Regions from separate parts of the uncultured Gilvimarinus sp. genome, predicted to be linked through region 2. Evidence: predicted binding sites of a transcription regulator. Region 2 holds the regulator's gene; each other region holds the start of a gene.

Region 1 (2,211 bases), on a different contig from region 2:
TGATGTATCAATAACCATAGTGAGTTCCCAACGTTGCCTGATTCCGGTGTGCTACCGGTGTTTGCCAATACCAGAGTGCATGCTCGCCAAGGCGACACATGCAACTCGTCTATATCCGCTTTCGGCAGGCAAGCGTACAACTTTAGTGTTTTCTGTCACTTTTTTGTGAATTGGCTCACGTTGAGCCACAAAGCGTCTAAAAATTGGCACCGACACGTCCTTCACCTAAGATATTAGCCCGAACAACGCGTTCTGAGCTGGTGTTACGCACCCGGATTTGCTCGCCAACACGGCCGCTACTGAGTGCCTCGGCTTGCGTGGCCACCTGAATGGTGCCGCTGGTTGACTCTAAGGTGACAATGTCACCGCGCTCGACCGCCAGCGGCTGCTCCAGTACGCCTTCGCGCAGTGGCTCGCCGGCGTCAATGGAGCGTCGCAGTTGTTGCCCCAATACTTGATTGGCCGAGGTTAGGTAGCCTTGACGCAACGTGCTGGTGTTGAGCCTCTGGTGGGTAATCACCGAGCTGTCGATCAATGTGCCGCGCCCCAGTGGGACGGCGGCTACGAGTATTTCGCGGTAGACGTCGACCTGGGCGCTTAGGTAGAGCGACCAAGGTTGCTCTCCCTCGCACTGCGCCTTAACGCTAATGGCACCTCCGTTATCACCGATGTCTCGCACGCTAAATGTTAACGGCGCAGAGCAGTTTCTGAGGCGCAGCCGAGGGTCTAAATCGGCAACGCTGACCTCGCTGTCAGTGGTCGCAGTGTGCTGTTGCGTGTAGCGCTGCTCTAAAAAGTGTTTTGCCGCCGCTTTTAGTTGGCCTAAGTCCTGTTGCGCCGCCTCTAGGCTGCCAGCTGCCAGTGCGGCTATCACCGCTACTGCGCAGGGGAGCCTTGAGGTTAAGCGCTGTCGAATCATGGCAAGCATCCAGTTCATAGGGCGGTATAAAGTAAGTCCCAAAAATACACTCAATATAGGTGTTGTAATAAGCTATATTTGGACTGAGCGCTAAAGTGCGTCAAAAATCAGCCGTTAACATAGATATAAGGCAGATAGAGCAAGGACCGTGCCGGCGATTGATGCCGGCCTGTCGGTAACCGCTGTTAAATAAAAATGTAAGTTTTCGGCATAACTTATTGATAATATTGCGTTAGATTCGTTTTGCGCTTGATTGGAGAAACATCTATGGCCGGCGTGTTAGACAGTGTCAATCAGAGAACACAATTGGTCGGGCAAAACCGGCTGGAGCTATTGCTGTTTCGGCTGCGTGGCCAGCAACTCTATGGTATTAACGTTTTTAAGGTCAAAGAGGTGCTGCAGTGCCCACCCTTAAACGAAATACCGGGCCGTAGCTCAACGGTGCGCGGTGTGGCTCATATTCGCGGTGGCACCATCCCGATCCTCGATATGAATCAAGCCATTGGCCGCAAACCCTTGGATAATCTCGCCGAGTGTTTCGTTATTATCACCGAGTACAACCGCACCCAGCAGGGCTTTTTGGTCAGCGGGGTCGAGCGTATTGTCAATATGAACTGGAGTGATATTCATCCGCCACCATCAGGGGCTGGTAAGGCGCACTATTTGACGGCGGTAACTGAAGTTGAGCAAAAATTAGTCGAGATCGTGGACGTAGAAAAAATTCTGGCTGAGGTTGCCCCCGTTAATGAGCAAATTAGTGCCGGTGTTGTGGCCGACGGCATTAGCGAGCGGGTGGTACAAAAGCATGTGTTGATTGTGGACGACTCGAATATCGCCCGTAAACAAATTCAACGTGTAGTCGAATCTATGGGGATCCGTACTACCCTTAAAAAAGATGGCCGCGAGGCGATGGAGTACCTGCAAAGTATGCAGGAGCAGGGCTTAAACCCCCTTGAAGAGCTGATTATGATCATCTCAGACATCGAAATGCCCGAGATGGATGGTTACACCTTTACCGCCGAGCTGCGTGCCAACAGCTCGCTAAGCCAGATGTACGTGGTCTTACATACCTCGCTCAGCGGTGTTTTTAATGCCGCAATGGTGAAAAAAGTCGGGGCAGATGACTTCTTGGCGAAGTTTCACCCCGATGAGTTAGCAAAACGGGTTAACGACCGGGTGCTATCGATTTCGGGTGAAGATTTACTTGGTGATGCTGAGTAAAATCAATAAGGTAGCGCAATTGTTTGATGTTTTATCTACCGTCAGGCTTTTACCGCTCGCAGATTTTTGTT
Region 2 (2,211 bases):
CGATGTGATTATGAATCGCTTCGGTGACATCGACGTGATGGCCGCTGATGGTTACTTGCATACACTGCTCCTCGTGTCTGTCTGCTGCCTAAGTTGTTGTGCTGCACCCTTGGTATTAGCGCATTGCCTCGAGCGATTGGCAGAACTTCAACATAGCAAGGATTAGAAGTTCTGTCACATGGGCCGGTGTCTTAACCCAGCCCTTTGCGCTCATTAGAAGGCGGAATATTCAACGACTCGCGATACTTGGCGATTGTACGCCGGGCAACGCGAATCCCTTGATCGGAAAGCATCTCGGTGATTTTGCTATCGCTCAGAGGTTTTTTCGGGTTCTCTGCCGCGACCAGCTTTTTAATAATAGCTCGGATTGCGGTCGACGAGCACTCGCCGCCAGAATCGGTGCTCACATGGCTAGAGAAAAAGTATTTTAACTCGAATATGCCTTGTGGCGTGTGCATGTACTTTTGGGTGGTGACCCGCGAGATAGTCGACTCATGCATCTCCACTAGCTCGGCAATATCGTGCAGCACCAGTGGCTTCATGGCCTCGGCGCCGTACTCTAAAAAACCACGTTGCTTTTCGACGATACAGGTGGCCACCTTTAGCAGAGTTTCGTTGCGACTTTGCAGGCTCTTTAAAAACCAGCGGGCCTCTTGCAGGTTGTCTTTTAAGAAGGTGTTGTCGCGGCTGGAGTCGGCGCGTTTGACCATAGAGGCGTAGCCGGAGTTGATCCGCAGCTTTGGCGCTATGTCTGGGTTGAGCTCAACTGTCCAGCGTCCTTCCTTCTTATCCACAAACACGTCGGGTACGACATACTCGGTTTCGCTGGTGCTGATGCCATCGCCGGGGTGTGGATTAAGGGTTTTAATCAACGCCACGGCTTGAGCTAACTCAGGTTCTTTGAGGCGGGTCTTGCGCATCAGTTGGCGGTAGTCGCGGCTACCGAGCAACGGCAAGTACTGGCGCACAATCAGTTGCGCCGCCTCTAAAAAAGGGGTGCTTTTGTCGTATTGGGCCAGCTGCACCAGTAAGCAGTCGACTAAGTCGATGCTGCAAGTGCCGCAAGGGTCAAACTGTTGTAAGCGGTGTTGTACCGCCTGCACCTCGTCGAGTTCTAGGTCGTCCCAATTGGCGGTTAAACCCTCAAAAATATCCTCGATACTGCTACTGAGAAGACCCGAGGGCTCGACGGAGTCAATGATCGCCAGGGCAATGATCTCATCGCGCTCGGACATGGGCGTGAGGTTGAGCTGCCACATTAGGTGGTCGTAGAGCGATTCGGTATTGCCGCGACGGCTTTCGAAGTCGTTATCGTCGCCCTCGTAGTTACTGGCGGGTAATGTTGACGACGAACTCTCGTAGACATCATCCCAGCTGGTATCAACGGGTAGGTCTTGCGGGATCGACTCGCTCCACTCGCTGTCAGCGGTGGGTTCGTCCGCCTCGGCGGTGGTTTGGGTGCTCGCTGGGTCTGCGGGGTTCAGCTCGTCCTGGCTGTTATCGCGGCGTTCATCTTTGCCGTCGGTGTCACTATCCTTTTGGTCGCTACCAGTGTTGTCGTCGAGGTTCTCCTCAACTTCGAGCATGGGGTTGGAGTCCAGCGCCTCTTGGATCTCTTGTTGCAGATCCAGCGTCGATAGCTGCAGGAGGCGGATGGCCTGTTGCAGCTGCGGCGTCATGGTGAGCTGTTGACCCAACTTTAGCTGTAGGGACTGCTTCATAATGTTAGCAATGGCACTCAGATTGTGTTGTTGTAACTGTGGAGTTTAGTCATCAACACCAAGCCAAGCAATAGTACTAAGCAATCTTTGTGCCTGAAAGTCAAAAAATAGAAATTGTCAAGTGGTGGTGCGGCTGCTCGGCTTTACAGCATAAAGTTGTCACCGAGGTAGACTTTGCGCACTTTCTGATTGGCCAGAACCTGCTCCGAGCTGCCCTCAGCGATGATATGGCCCTCGCTGACGATATAGGCTTTTTCGCAGATGCCAAGTGTTTCTCGGACATTGTGATCGGTAATCAAAATACCAATGCCGCGATCCTTAAGGTGACGCACAATGTGCTGAATGTCGCTGACCGAGATAGGGTCAACCCCGGCGAAGGGCTCATCTAGTAGAATAAAGGCCGGGTCCGTTGCCAGGGCGCGGGCGATTTCGACCCGGCGGCGCTCGCCACCCGAGAGCGACATGCCGAGGTTGTCGCGAATGTGGGTGA
Region 3 (2,211 bases), on a different contig from region 2:
GGCGGTGCCAGCGCCCCCGGGGAACACGACAATACCGTGGCCGGCGCGGACAAATGCCTCAAGCCGTTTTTCGATATCGGGCATAATCGCCAGTTCGTTAACGATAGGGTTGGGGGCTTCGGCGGCAATAATACCGGGCTCGGTAATGCCGATGTAGCGGCGCAGGCCCAAGCGTTGTTTGGCGTGGCCAATAGTCGCTCCTTTCATAGGGCCTTTCATGGCGCCCGGGCCGCAGCCGGTGCAAATATCCAAACCGCGTAGGCCCATCTGGTAGCCAACTTTTTTGGTGTAATCGTACTCACCCATACTAATGGAGTGTCCGCCCCAGCAAACTACGATATTGGGGTCGACATTGGGGCGAATAATGTCCGCATTGCGCAGCATATGAAAAACCGCATCGGTGGTGGCCTCGGGGGACAGCGCATCGCCTTCATTGATCGACTGTTGCGTGTCGGCCAAGCGGCTGTCACCACTGGCAAAAATCACATCGCGTAGCACGACAAATAAGTGTTCACTAATGCCGCGAATCATTTTGCCATCGACAAACGCGCTGGATGGGGCACCTTTTACATCCAGCTTAATACCGCGCTCTTCCTGAATGACTTTAATATCAAAGTCGGGGTAGCGCTCCAGTAGTTCTTTACCGTCGTCCAGCGAGTTACCGCAGTTGAGTACCGCCAGCGAGCAGCTGCGAAACAGCTTATAAAGCCCGCTTTGGCTAACGTCCAGCAACTTGGCGGCCTCGGTTTTAGAGAGAATATTGAGTTGCTCGTGGGGGGAGATAATGGCGTCGGTGGTGTCGTAGTGGCCCGCCTCGTGGTGGGCGTGTTGGTACGGCTGATTGTGGGGCATTGAGTCTCTATCCTTCCTGTCGCCAATGGGGGCGGTAGCTAAAACATCGGGCTTTCGGGCCCTTTCTCTTAAGTTTAAGTGTAACGCAGTTTTGCGGGCTTGGGTGTGAGTACCCACAGGGCTGTGAAGGGGCATCCTGTTGCATCTAGCCGCTAACCAAGGTGTTTTTTACCGGCTTATCGGCCACTTAACCTATGCCAGTAATTTCTCACCTGCGTGGTAAGCCGTCCACGAATCACTCGAACGCACAGATATGGTGCGACATTGGGCGTTGATATTTTATGTGATCTATTTTGGTGCGCCCTGTTAGGGCAGGCGCCGCACCTTAGGGCCTGCGCGGCTATTTTGATTGGCATAGATCTTGATCTGTAGATCCGGCTAACGAGACGATAAAGGCCCTTAAGCGCGGCCACCAAAGAGAGCGACAATCTGTGCCCCATTCAACCAGTGCTGCTGGGTTATCCGAGCTAGAGTTAGCCGCGGATGACGCGATAGCGCCGAGCCCTTTGCCCCAAGTGGCGCGCCAATGGTGTGCGTCTATCGATATTGAGCTGGCCCAACGGGCCGGGCGCACCGCATTGATGCGTGCGCGGCACAAAGGCCCGTTGCGCATTCAGCGGCTGTTTTACCCCGAAGCCAATGGCTGCGCTCATGTTTACTTGCTGCACCCGCCGGGTGGCTTGGTGGTGGGCGATGAGCTGACGATCTCGCTGCGTGCGGCAGCTGGTGCGCACGGCTTATTAACCACCCCGTCGGCCGGCAAAATTTATACAGTCAATGGTTTACGCCACAGCGATGCCGCGACCACACAAACCCAAAGTGTCCGTTTGATGCTCGACGCAGGCTCTGTGTGCGAGTGGTTGCCACAGGAAACAATTGTTTTTAACGGTGCGAATGCGAGGCTGAACACTCGCGTTGATGCGACAGCGGATGCCAAGTTTTGTCTGTGGGACATCGTCTGTCTGGGCCGGCCCGCGAGCCAGGAGCGTTTTACCGAAGGGCGCGTGGAGCAGATATTACAGGTTAGCGTTGATCACCGGCCGGTCTTGATTGAGCGCAACCGCATTGATGGCCGCGACCCGATTATGCAGGCACCTTGGGGGCTAAGGGGGGCGGGAAGTTTTGGCACGCTGGTGGCCAGCGTAACCCTCAGTCGCGATCAGGTTGATGTGCTACTCGAAACGTTACATGAGCGCTGGCCCGATGCTAAATGGGGCTTAACGCAAAAGAAGCAGTTATTCATCGCCCGCTACTTAGGCGCAAGTGCCGCAGAATGCCGGTTTGGTTTTATTGCCATTTGGCAAGCGCTGCGCCCGATTATGTTGGGTTGTGAAGCGTTAGAGCCGCGTATCTGGAATA

What was found. Region 2 encodes sigma-54, which starts transcription at its own class of promoters, with help from an activator protein. Its sites were predicted from a motif close to TGGCACANNNNTTGCNNT; they were not measured.
Region 1: a site for sigma-54 is predicted at 1,056-1,073, ahead of flgA (flagellar basal body P-ring formation chaperone FlgA). Genes of this name have one in related genera too.
Region 3: a site for sigma-54 is predicted at 1,203-1,220, ahead of AACY82_RS15500 (urease accessory protein UreD). Genes of this name have one in related genera too.

Annotation. Positions count from the first base shown of each region.
Region 1 covers NZ_CAXAUC010000001.1:790,458-792,668, reverse strand. The annotation lists gene flgM (flagellar biosynthesis anti-sigma factor FlgM) at 1-18, opposite strand, end outside; gene flgA (flagellar basal body P-ring formation chaperone FlgA) at 197-919, opposite strand; gene AACY82_RS03430 (chemotaxis protein CheV) at 1,187-2,140, shown strand.
Region 2 covers NZ_CAXAUC010000004.1:127,541-129,751, forward strand. The annotation lists gene raiA (ribosome-associated translation inhibitor RaiA) at 1-61, opposite strand, end outside; gene AACY82_RS08980 (RNA polymerase factor sigma-54) at 192-1,721, opposite strand; gene lptB (LPS export ABC transporter ATP-binding protein) at 1,865-2,211, opposite strand, start outside.
Region 3 covers NZ_CAXAUC010000013.1:78,603-80,813, reverse strand. The annotation lists gene ppnN (nucleotide 5'-monophosphate nucleosidase PpnN) at 1-852, opposite strand, end outside; gene AACY82_RS15500 (urease accessory protein UreD) at 1,284-2,211, shown strand, end outside.